Regions from separate parts of the Bradyrhizobium sp. NP1 genome, predicted to be linked through region 1. Evidence: predicted binding sites of a transcription regulator. Region 1 holds the regulator's gene; the other holds the start of a gene.
What was found. Region 1 encodes HrcA, which represses chaperone genes, less so after heat shock. Its sites were predicted from a motif close to GTTAGCACTCNCNNNNNGNGAGTGCTAAC; they were not measured.

Region 1 (5,931 bases):
CGAGCTTCTTGTCCTTCTCGACCATCGGATCGTCATAGCGGCGGCCGATCAGGCGCTTGACGGCGAAGAAGGTGCGCTCGGGATTGGTGACGGCCTGGCGCTTGGCCGGCTGCCCGACCAGCCGCTCACCATCATCGGTGAAAGCGACGATCGAGGGCGTCGTCCGCATGCCCTCCGCATTTTCGATGACTTTTGCTGTTTTGCCGTCCATTACGGCAACGCACGAATTCGTCGTGCCGAGATCGATCCCGATGACCTTTGCCATGGTCGTGATGTCCTTCCGTTTGCGGCAGGTCGGCTGGGCCCTGGCGGCACCCAATCCAAAACCCCCTAAGATCAAAAACCCGCGATATTGCGACGGTCAGCCTCATATAGGAGGGGGGTATGGGCCCGCAAGGACCGGACGCAACCTTGAGGCATGAAATCATTGGACCTTTGAAAGATCATACCGCCCGAATCGTTGGGCATCGCCCGCCTCCCGAGGGAGGAACGCAAGGCGAAAGGGGACGTCGGCCTGCCCTGTTGCAGGGCCCGCAAAACCGTTAAAAGCGGCCCGGTCCGAATCCCGCGAGGGGCTGCGGCCGACCACCGGCCAAGGGATTCGGGCCAAAGATCCCGCAAAGGATCGCGCAAAGGATCAAGCCAGACAGGTTCTTCATGATGCCCTTTCGACTATTGACCGCGGTCGTTCTTCTCGTCGCCGCCGCTTCGACCGCATTTGCAGCCGATCCCGTTTTTCCCCCGGGGTCCCGGATCGGCATGACGCCGCTGGTCGGCCTCGCCCCGGCCAAGGGCTTTGCCGGCTTCGAAACCGAGGATCACGGCGTGAAGATCCTGATCGCGGAGCTTCCGGCCGAGGCCTATGGCGAAGTGACGAATGCGTTCAAAGCTAATCCGGCAGGCACGGGGGGCATCCGTCCGGAGAGCCTCGAGACCGGATCGGGCCTTGCCTACTACACCGTCGAGAATGGCAAGGACGGCGCCACCAATGTGCGTCGCTATTCGATGATCCTGTCGGGCGGGACTTTCTCCGGCTATGTCGCCGCGCAGGTCCCCGAGAATGCCGGCAAGATCTACACCGACGATGCGATCCGGCAGATGTTCGCCTCCGCCACGGTCCGCAAGGAAGTGCCGGTCGACGAGCAGCTCGGCCTGATGCCGTTCAAGGTCACCGAGCTCGGCGGCTTCAAGAACGTCCGCACGCTGGCCACCGGCGCCGCCCTCATTCTCGCCGACAATGACGAGGTCAAAGGCTTCGAGCCGGCGCCCTTCATGGTGATCGGCATCATCGGCGCGACCGCAGCCCAGCCCGACGATCGCGGGCGCTTCGCAGCGCAGGCGGCGACGCAAATCCCCGGCGTGCGCGACGCGCGGATCACGATGTCGGAACCGATCCGCATTGACGGTCAGCCCGCCTACGAGACGCGGATCGACGCCATCAGCGGCAAGGACAACACCCAGGTGACTGTGGTGCAGTGGCTGAAGTTCGGCTCATCGAGCGCGCTGCGCATCATCGGCAGCTCGCCGCGCGATCAATGGTCGAGCGCCTTCCCGCGGTTCCGTGCCGTCCGCGACGGCATCCAGCCGCGGAGCTGATGGGCAATCGCACGCGGCTGCGGCCGGCGCGATCCGCTTTACGCCTGGTGTGTCGGTTCAGAAATTCGCTTCATTTATCGGCGAGTGCGTCAGGAGAATTTCTGAACCAAAACCACACTAGAATCTTAGGATTCCTGGTGTCCTTCGAATGCGAAGTTCGCTTAAGAGGTTGCCGCGAAATGATGCGAACTTCGGATTCGGCACACTGCCGGGTGAGCTGATTCGCTGACGCCGCGCTGAACCGGACGGGGAGACGCAACATGTGGGATCGAAGACGGATTCTGGCAGGTCTCGGCGTCGGCGCGGCGTCAGGCGTATCGCGGCGGGCGTGGGCGGCAACGCCGATCAGGCCGGACGAGGCGTCAGCGCTGCTGGTGATCGACGTGCAGAACTGCTTCCTGCCCGGCGGCAGCCTTGCAGTGAAGGACGGGGATCAGGTCGTTCCCGTCATCAACAAGATCGCCAGAAGCTTCGCCAATGTGGTGCTCACGCAGGATTGGCACACGCAAGCGCATGTCTCCTTCGCTTCCAGCCATCCCGGCAAGAAGCCGTTCGAGACCATCGATCTGCCCTACGGCAAGCAGGTGCTGTGGCCGGACCACTGTGTGCAGGGCTCGGAAGGCGCGGCTCTGTCGAAGGATCTCTCGATCCCGCAGGCGGAGCTGATCATCCGCAAGGGCTTTCACAAGGACGTCGACAGCTATTCGGCCTTCACCGAGGCCGACGGCAAGACCACGACGGGGCTCGCCGCCTATCTGAAGGCGCGCCAGGTGAAGCGGGTTTTCGTGGCCGGCCTCGCCACCGATTTCTGCGTCGCCTGGACCGCGCTCGATGCCCGCAAGGCGGACTTTGAAACCTATGTGGTGGAGGACGCCTGTCGCGGCATCGACACCCAGGGCTCGCTCGCCAAGGCCTGGACCGACATGGCCAAGGCCGGCGTCAAGCGCATCCAGTCGAGCGACCTCGCGGCCTGAAGGCGCGCCGCCGGCGAGCGCCGGATCAGTTTGCGGTATCGACCGCCGGCGCCGCTTTCGCGCCGCCCTTGGCGACGCCGACCATTGCCGGCCGGAGCACCCGGTCGCCGATCATGTAGCCGGCCTGCACGACGTGAACCACGGTGCCCGCGGGGACCGACGGATCGGGAACCTCGTACATGGCCTGCTGGAAGTTCGGGTCGAACTTTTCGCCCATGGGATCGAACTTCTTCACGCCGTGTTTCTCGAGCGCATTGAGCAGCGAGCGCTCGGTCAATTCGACGCCTTCGATCAGCGCCTTCAGCCCGGGATCGGCGGCCGCCTTGGCCTCGGCGGGAACCGCATCGAGCGCGCGCTGCAGATTGTCGGCGATATCGAGCACATCGCGCGCAAAACCGGTAATGCCGTAGGTCCGCGCATCGGCTACCTCGCGGCTGGTGCGCTTGCGCAGGTTCTCCATCTCCGCCAGCGTCCGCAGCATCCTGTCGCGCGCGTCGGCCGCTTCCTTGGCGAGCGCTTCGACCGACGCCGGCTCGGGATCGTCAGGCATCACATAGGGCTTGGAAACCCTGGGCTCGTTGGCCTGCGCCGGATTGTCCGGATCATTCTTCTGCAGGTCGGGATCGGTCATGACTGGCCCTTTTGAAAATCGCCTGGATCAAGCTCATCGTGAATGGATGTCGGCCGGGATATCGTGCTTTAGCCGAAGAAAATCAAGCGCCATGGGTCCCGATCCGGGGACCTCAGCCGCCGAGCAGCCGGCTGACGATGCGCGCAGCATAGTCCACGGTCGGGATCACCCTGGCATAATTGAGACGCGTGGGCCCGATCACGCCGAGCACGCCGACGATGCGGCCGGCGCCGTCGCTATAGGGCGCCACGATGGTGGAAGATCCCGACAGCGAGAACAGCTTGTTCTCCGACCCGATGAAGATCCGCACGCCATCGGCATGTTCGGCGCGCCCCAGAAGGTCGACCACGCCGCGCTTGGTCTCGAGATCGTCGAACAGCGATTTGATCCGCTCGAGATCGTCAAGTGCGTGCAGATCCTCCAGGAGGTTGGCGTGGCCGCGCACGATCAACTGGCGGTCCTCGCTCTCGCCGCCGGACCAGCCTGCAACGCCGGCCGCGATCACCTTTTGCGTCAGTTGGTCGAGCTCGGCGCGGTCCTGCGCCAGCGCGGTTTCAAGCTCCAGCCGCGCCTCTGCCAGCGTGCGTCCGCGAATCCGCGCATTGAGGAAATTGGTCGCTTCCGTCAGGGCCGAGGAGGGAACGCCGGGCGGCAGCGCCAGCACCCGGTTTTCGACCTGGCCGTCTTCGGCCACCAAGACCGCCAGCGCACGCGCAGGTTCCAGCCGCACGAACTCGATGTGCTTGAGCCTTGCATTCGATTTCGCGGTCAGCACCACGGCGGCGGCCCGGGTCAGGCCGGACAGCCGGGTCAGCGCCTCGTCGAGCGCCGCCTCCACCGATTGCGCCCGGCCGACGGAGGCCAATTGCCCCTCGATCGACTGCCGCTCGGCTTCGCTGAGATCGCCGAGCTGCATCAGGGCATCGACGAAGAAACGCAAGCCGAGCTCGGTCGGCAGCCGGCCGGCCGAGGTGTGCGGCGCATAGATCAGGCCGAGCTGCTCGAGGTCGGCCATCACGTTGCGCACCGAGGCCGGCGACAGCGGCACGGTGATCAGGCGTGAAATATTGCGCGAGCCGACCGGTTCGCCGGTCGCGAGGTAGCTTTCGACGATTTGACGAAAAATGTCGCGCGACCGCTCATTGAGCTGGGCGAGCCCAGCGCGCGGTGTGATCAGACCAATCGGATCGTGTTGGGCCACTGAACAACTTGCTCCCTCGCAAACACCCTCGGAGCGCGATGGGCAGGGACGATATCGCCGTCGCGCTTGGGCGCCTCGCCTCGGTTCCGGAAACCGACCCGCAGCGTCCGGATCAGGCTGTAATTTGTCGATCCTCCGGCCCGCTGACAAGCAGGCATCGGGCTTAACGGTCTTGCCGCTGGCCGTTCTCCCACCTACAAGCACCGCAGGCAAAGCGCCCTTTGCCGCACTTTCTGGAGGATTCCCATGCGGCCAAGCCGCCGTGCACCCGATGAACTGCGCGCCGTGTCGCTGGAGCGGGGCGTCGTCAAATATGCGGAGGGTTCCTGCCTCGTCAAATTCGGCGACACGCATGTGCTGGTCACCGCGACGCTGGAGGAACGCCTGCCGCCCTGGCTGAGGGGCCAGGGCCGGGGCTGGGTCACGGCCGAATACGGCATGCTGCCGCGCGCGACCCTGGAACGCACGCGCCGGGAGGCCACCGCCGGCAAGCAGGGCGGGCGCACCGTCGAGATCCAGCGCCTGATCGGCCGATCGCTGCGCGCCGCCATCGACCTCGAGGCCCTGGGCGAGCGCCAGATCACCATCGATTGCGACGTGCTGCAGGCCGACGGCGGCACCCGCACCGCCTCGATCACCGGCGGCTGGGTCGCACTCGCCGACTGCATCGGCTGGATGAAGGCGCGCAATATGATCAAGGCCGAGGTGCTGCGCGCCAATGTCGCAGCGATCTCCTGCGGCATCTACGACGGCACGCCCGTGCTCGACCTCGACTATGCCGAGGACTCGGACGCCGACACCGACGCCAATTTCGTGATGACCGGCGACGGCCGCATCATCGAGGTGCAGGGCACCGCGGAGAAGACCCCGTTCACGCAGGAGGAGTTCCTGGCGCTGATGGCGCTGGCCAAGAAGGGCGTGACGCGGCTGGTCGACCTGCAGAAGCTCGCGGTCGCATAATCTTTCCAACCATGCACCGCAAAATCACAGGCAGGCTCGTCATCGCGACCCACAATCCCGGCAAGCTCGCCGAGATGCAGGAGCTGCTGGCGCCGCACGGGGTCGAAGCGGTCTCCGCCGGCGAGGTCGGCCTGACCGAGCCGGAGGAGACCGGCGACAGTTTCCGCGCCAATGCAATGATCAAGGCGGTGGCGGCGGCGAACGCGGCGCGGCTTCCCGCCTTTGCCGACGATTCGGGGATCGTGGTCGAGGCGCTCGATGGCGCGCCCGGCATCTTCTCGGCGCGCTGGGCCGGGCCGGACAAGGATTTTGGCGCCGCCATGACACGGATCGAGCGGCTGCTGCAGGAGCGCGGCGCCTCCACGCCGGACAAGCGCAGGGCGCATTTCGTGTCCGCGCTGTGCGTCGCCTGGCCCGACGGGCACCTCGAAGAGGTCGAGGCCCGCGTCGACGGAACGCTGGTGTGGCCGCCGCGCGGAACGGCCGGATTCGGCTACGATCCGATGTTCATGCCGGACGGTTTTGCGCGTACCTTCGGCGAGATGACCAGCATCGAGAAACACGGCCTG
Region 2 (5,931 bases), 1.3 Mb from region 1:
CGATCGCTTGCTGCCGGTCGATCATGCTCTGCTGCTGCGGGTCCGCCGGCAGCAGCAGCGGCGCGCCATAGGCGGGCTGCTGCTGATAGACCGGCTGCTGCTGATAGGCAGGCGCCTGCCCAGGCCCGTCGCCGAACAGGAATTCGATGAAGCCGCCGCCCATGTTCGATGCCGTGCGCACCGGCGCGGGCTGTGCGGGCTGACGGGCGTAGATCACGGTGGGCTCGCGCGGCACCGCCGCGTCGAAGGCTGCGGCCGGGTCCAATCCCGCGCCGAGGAAGCAGGCGCCGGCGAGCGCCAGGGACATTTTCTTGAACATCGACGTACTCTGTACTGTTTCGTCTTACTCTGTTCGTGCGCCCGGGCGCGGCTCATGCGTGCCCTGCACGCGGTGAATAAAAGATCAAAACCGCATCGGTTTGGTAAACGAAACGGGCGTTTCGATTCACCACGTCGTCAACACCCGCGGGATTTCGCGGACAGCGTTTATTTTCGGTGAAGGCGAAAGCGGCATGGTTAACCGCTTCTATGCGCCCCGCCCGCGCCCGCCCGCCGGCAGTTCCGCACGGAAACGGGATGTTAAATCGCGCTGGTCTAAGACTTTGCGTCGCGAGGGTGGGAGGAAGAATTCATGCCAGTGCATCGCAAACGTTTTCGTATCGAAGAAGCCTTTGTCGGCGAGGTGCCGACGCCCGAAATCGACAATGGCGATGCCGGTTCAATGCACCACGCGATCATGGCCGAGCTGCGCGCCATCCGCGCCCAGATGGCGCATCCCGGCAGCGCCGCCGCGCCCTCGCCAGCAGCTGCGCCGGTCGTGCGCGAAGCCGAGACCCAGGCGCTGCTTGACACCTATCGCGCGCAGATCGAGCAGTGCGAGAAGCTCAAGGTCGAGCTCGACCTGATTCACGACGCGATCAGCCGCACCAAGCGCGAGATCGCGGTGCTGCATGGCAAGAGCTTCGACGGCCAGGAGATGGCCAAGGTCAACGGCGAGCTCGGCGCGGTCGTCGGCGGCACCGAACAGGCCACGCAACAGATCCTCGAAGCCACCGAGTCGATCGACCAGGCCGCCACCGCCCTCTCCAAGAGCATCTCCTTCGATCAGCAGAAGCTGCTCAGCGAGGAAATCCAGGAGCGCGTGGTTTCGATCTTCGAGGCCTGCAATTTCCAGGACCTGACCGGCCAGCGCATCAGCAAGGTGATGAACACGATGAAGTTCATCGAGCGGCACATCAACGCCATGATGGAGATCTGGGGCGGCGTCGACGCGATCAAGGCGCATGCGCCGCCGATCGTCGACACCCGCGAAGGCGACGCGCGGCTGTTGAACGGACCGAAGCTCGACGGCGACGTCGGTCACGCCTCGCAGGACGACATCGACGCCCTGTTCAACTGAGTCGTCTCAAATTTCGAAAACGAAAACGCCGGCCTTTAGGGCCGGCGTTTCTGTTTTGGTCCGTCATTCCGGGGCGATGTGGCACCAAGGGTTCTCTTGAACCTATGCGCGCGGCCCGCAGCGCACATAGACCATGTTGCCGTAGCGCGTCGCGGCATCCTTGTCGACGAAGCGGGTGACCAGCACGCGGCCGTCGAAGGAGACGATCTCACGGTCCTGCTCGCCGCCGGCCGGCCCCGACGGGCCGATAAAGTTCTTGCCGCCCGGCGAGCCCTTCAGGCGCAGTTCCTGCGGCGTGGCCTGGTCGGCCAGGTGCATGATCACGCCGCCGGACTGGCCGGCCCCGATCACGTAAGGCTGCTTGCACTGCGCAAGCGCGGCCTTCTCGGTGCGAGCCCGGTCGGCGGGGTTCTGGTACGAGGCAAGCCCCCAGCGCCCGACGATCTCGTCGGAGCGGATGGTGGCGGGCATCTCCGGCGCGACGCCCGGCTCCGGTGCAGGCGCGGGCGAAGACGGCGAGAAGCTGAAGCCGCTGAAGCTGGAGCATGCTCCCAGGAATATCGTGAGCGCTCCGACGACCCCCCAATTGGCGATCGCCCGCACACGAAATGAACTGACCATGCTATCCCCCGAGCAAAGTGGCCGCACCCGTCCCGCAGCCAAGCGCAAAACTGTTGTCGGAGCAATGACGTCGGGTAAATTACGCCGCCGCTCCGATTTGGTTTCCCAGAGCATCCTATATCGCCCTCACCAAGCCCTTAACCCCTTCCTTCCTTGACAGGATCGGCGCCAGGCCATATTTCGAGCGCGCACATTAGCACTCCCAGACTGCGATTGCTAAACGCGAACCATTTCGGCCCGGGCCGGCGCCGGTACGGACCGCGAGCCCAACCGATCTGACAACTGAGTCTCCAAAAGGGAAACGTCATGGCTAAAACCAGATTTCGTCCGCTGCATGACCGCGTCGTGGTCAAGCGCCTCGATGCCGAAGAGAAGACCAAGGGCGGCATCATCATCCCCGACACGGTCAAGGAAAAGCCGTCGCAGGGCGAAATCACCGCAGTCGGCCCCGGCGGCCGCGACGAGACCGGCAAGCTGATCCCGATCGATCTCAAGGTCGGCGACCGCGTGCTGTTCGGCAAATGGTCGGGCACCGAGGTCAAGATCGACGGCGAGGAACTCCTGATCATGAAGGAGTCCGACATCATGGGCGTGCTGGCCTAAGCCGCAGCACTGATATCTCTCCGCACTCTCTATTGTCATGCCCGGACCTGATCCGGGCATCCATCACTCCCTCAACGAGGATGGATTGCCGGGCCGCCTGCGCGAGGACGAGCTTCGCGCTTTCGCCCGGCAATGACGAAAAACCCAATCCCCTCACCGACCAGCTATTCGAGGAGTAAAATTAATGGCTGCCAAGGAAGTAAAATTTGCCGGCGACGCGCGCGACCGCATGCTGCGCGGCGTCGACATTCTCGCCAACGCCGTGAAGGTCACGCTCGGCCCCAAGGGCCGCAATGTCGTCATCGAGAAGAGCTTCGGCGCTCCGCGCATCACCAAGGACGGCGTCACCGTCGCCAAGGAGATCGAGCTCGAGGACAAATTCGAGAACATGGGCGCGCAGATGCTGCGCGAGGTCGCTTCCAAGACCAACGACACCGCCGGTGACGGCACCACCACGGCGACCGTGCTGGCCCAGGCGATCGTGCGCGAGGGCGGCAAGTCGGTCGCGGCCGGCATGAACCCGATGGATCTCAAGCGCGGCATCAACATCGCGGTCGCCGCCGTGGTCAAGGACATCGAGAAGCGCGCCAAGCCGGTCGCCTCCTCCTCGGAAGTCGCCCAGGTCGGCACCATCTCGGCCAACGGCGACACTGCGATCGGCAAGATGATCGCGCAGGCGATGCAGAAGGTCGGCAACGAGGGCGTCATCACCGTCGAGGAGAACAAGTCGCTGGAGACGGAAGTCGACATCGTCGAAGGCATGAAGTTCGACCGCGGCTACCTGTCGCCCTACTTCGTTACCAATGCCGAGAAGATGACCGCCGAGCTCGAGGACGCCTACGTGCTCCTGCACGAGAAGAAGCTCTCCGGCCTGCAGGCCATGCTGCCGGTGCTGGAAGCGGTGGTGCAGTCGGGCCGTCCGCTCGTCATCATCGCCGAGGACGTCGAGGGCGAGGCGCTGGCGACGCTGGTCGTCAACCGCCTGCGCGGCGGCCTGAAGGTCGCCGCCGTCAAGGCGCCGGGCTTCGGCGATCGCCGCAAGGCCATGCTCGAGGACATCGCGATCCTGACCGGCGGCCAGCTGATCTCCGACGAGCTCGGCATGAAGCTCGAAGGCGTCACGCTGAACATGCTCGGCCGCGCCCGCAAGGTGGTGATCGACAAGGAGAACACCACGATCGTCAACGGCGCCGGCAAGAAGAAGGACATCGAGGCCCGCGTCGCCCAGATCAAGGCGCAGATCGAGGAGACCACCTCCGACTACGATCGCGAGAAGCTGCAGGAGCGGCTGGCCAAGCTCGCCGGCGGCGTCGCGGTGATCCGCGTCGGCGGCGCGACCGAGGTCGAGGTCAAGGAGAAGAAGGACCGCGTCGAGGACGCGCTCAACGCCACCCGCGCGGCCGTTCAGGAAGGCATCGTGCCGGGCGGCGGCGTCGCGCTGCTGCGCGCCAAGAAGGCGGTCGGCCGCATCCACAACGACAATGCGGACGTCCAGGCCGGCATCAACATCGTGCTGAAGGCGCTGGAAGCCCCGATCCGCCAGATCTCGGAGAATGCCGGGGTCGAGGGCTCGATCGTGGTCGGCAAGATCCTCGAGGACAAGTCGGAGACGTTCGGCTTCGACGCCCAGACCGAGGAATATGTCGACATGGTCGCCAAGGGCATCATCGATCCGGCCAAGGTGGTGCGCACTGCGCTGCAGGACGCCTCCTCCGTCGCCGGCCTGCTGGTGACCACGGAAGCGATGGTGGCCGAGATGCCGAAGGAGCCGGCGGCGCCGGCGATGCCCGGCGGCGGCGGCATGGGCGGGATGGGCTTCTAAACGCCCCGTTCGCATCGAACCGACACGAAGGCCGCCTCCGGGCGGCCTTCTTTTTGGGTCGATGATCCCTGCGTTCCAAATCGGGCGGAAACGCTTTAGAACAGCGCCCGGCCAAGAGTGAGCCTGGTAGGGATCGGGGAATTGAAAATGCGCGCGCTTCTGTTTTGCCTGGTCGGCGTGGTTATGCTGGCGCCGGATATCGGCTTCGCCCAACAGATGAAACTTTCGCCGAAGGCAGCACCGGGGGCCAACGAAACCCGCTACTTCACGGCCATCGACGGCCTGATGGACGGCAATGCCGACGTCGTTTTGAAGGAAACCCGGCAGGGCAAGACGGTCACCGCCGCCGTGCTCGACGTCTGCTATCCCGCCGAGAAGGGTTCCGACCGCAAGGATCGTTTCGTCGCCAATCTTGCGGTCAGCGGCCAAACCATGACCGGCAGCACGCAGACCATCGGCGGCAAGCAGCCGGTCACGGTCAAGCTGGCGCGAAAGGCGACCGGCGACACCTTCGAGTTCCGCGGCCAGATCACCATCGGCTCGAACGTCACCGAGGTCGCCTCATCGGACAATTCCGATCTCAGTGAAAAGGAATTTTTGGACAATCAGACCACCGACGACGGCATCACGCCGGCGCCAAAGGATTTCACCGAGGTCTCGCCGGAATCGGTCGGCGTGCGGATCAAGCTCGATGCGGCGCTGGATTTCCTGAAGAGCCTCAAAGGCGAAGGCGTCGAAGTGTCGCTGACGAGCCTTGCGGTGTCCTGCGACGCGCTGCGCTCCGGCGAGCAGACGCTGAACCTGACGGTCGACCCGGAGCGCGCCGCCGCGCTGATCGCCAAGGCCAAATCGCAGGCCGGCGTGGTTGCCGCGGGCTGGACCACGGGCGCCGTCGAGATGGACCGCGCGATCCGCTTCGCCGCCGCCGACTGGCGCGATGGCGACAAGGTCAACCGGGACAAGCTTGCGACCGCGATCTCGGGCGTGCTGGCGAAGACGCTCGGAGCGAAACCCGTCTCGGCGGCCTGGAGCGCCACGTCCGGCAAGCTGAAACTGACCTTGAAGCGGCCGAACCAGCTCTTTCCCGCGCTCGAGCTCACCGACACGATCGAGGTGAGCGGCCTCGTCTCGACCGACAAGCCCGGCGCCTCCGACCGGCTGATGCTTTGGATCTCGAGCCCCGTCGTCACGACCACGGATGAAGGCGCAGGCCCCAAGCTCAGCCTGTCAGACGATGCGTCGCCGGACGAGGAAGGCGACCAGCGCGACGACAACGGCGCAATCGATGCGCTGACCAGGGAACTGAAGGGCCAGCGCTGGGACGCCGACAAGTCGGCGTGGAAGTAGGCGCCGCCCGACGCGCCAGCCCAGCGTCTCGCCACGATGCTTGCGCGAGCCCTGCTCGCGCCGCTCAGTTCGTGTTGATGCGGAAGCGCAGCGTCTTGCTGCCGATGAAGGAGACGAGATCACCCTGCCGCTTCCAGGC

Region 2: a site for HrcA is predicted at 2,213-2,241, ahead of QOU61_RS07140 (co-chaperone GroES). Genes of this name have one in related genera too.

The regions. Positions count from the first base shown of each region.
Region 1 is NZ_CP127385.1:167,353-173,283, forward strand. Features, by position in the region: gene dnaK (molecular chaperone DnaK) at 1-265, opposite strand, end outside; gene QOU61_RS00775 (hypothetical protein) at 658-1,596, shown strand; gene pncA (bifunctional nicotinamidase/pyrazinamidase) at 1,857-2,570, shown strand; gene grpE (nucleotide exchange factor GrpE) at 2,596-3,201, opposite strand; gene hrcA (heat-inducible transcriptional repressor HrcA) at 3,314-4,402, opposite strand; gene rph (ribonuclease PH) at 4,649-5,362, shown strand; gene rdgB (RdgB/HAM1 family non-canonical purine NTP pyrophosphatase) at 5,374-5,931, shown strand, end outside.
Region 2 is NZ_CP127385.1:1,501,189-1,507,119, reverse strand. Features, by position in the region: gene QOU61_RS07155 (L,D-transpeptidase) at 1-319, opposite strand, end outside; gene QOU61_RS07150 (protein phosphatase CheZ) at 632-1,399, shown strand; gene QOU61_RS07145 (hypothetical protein) at 1,502-2,020, opposite strand; gene QOU61_RS07140 (co-chaperone GroES) at 2,327-2,623, shown strand; gene groL (chaperonin GroEL) at 2,808-4,445, shown strand; gene QOU61_RS07130 (hypothetical protein) at 4,593-5,792, shown strand; gene QOU61_RS07125 (META domain-containing protein) at 5,857-5,931, opposite strand, start outside.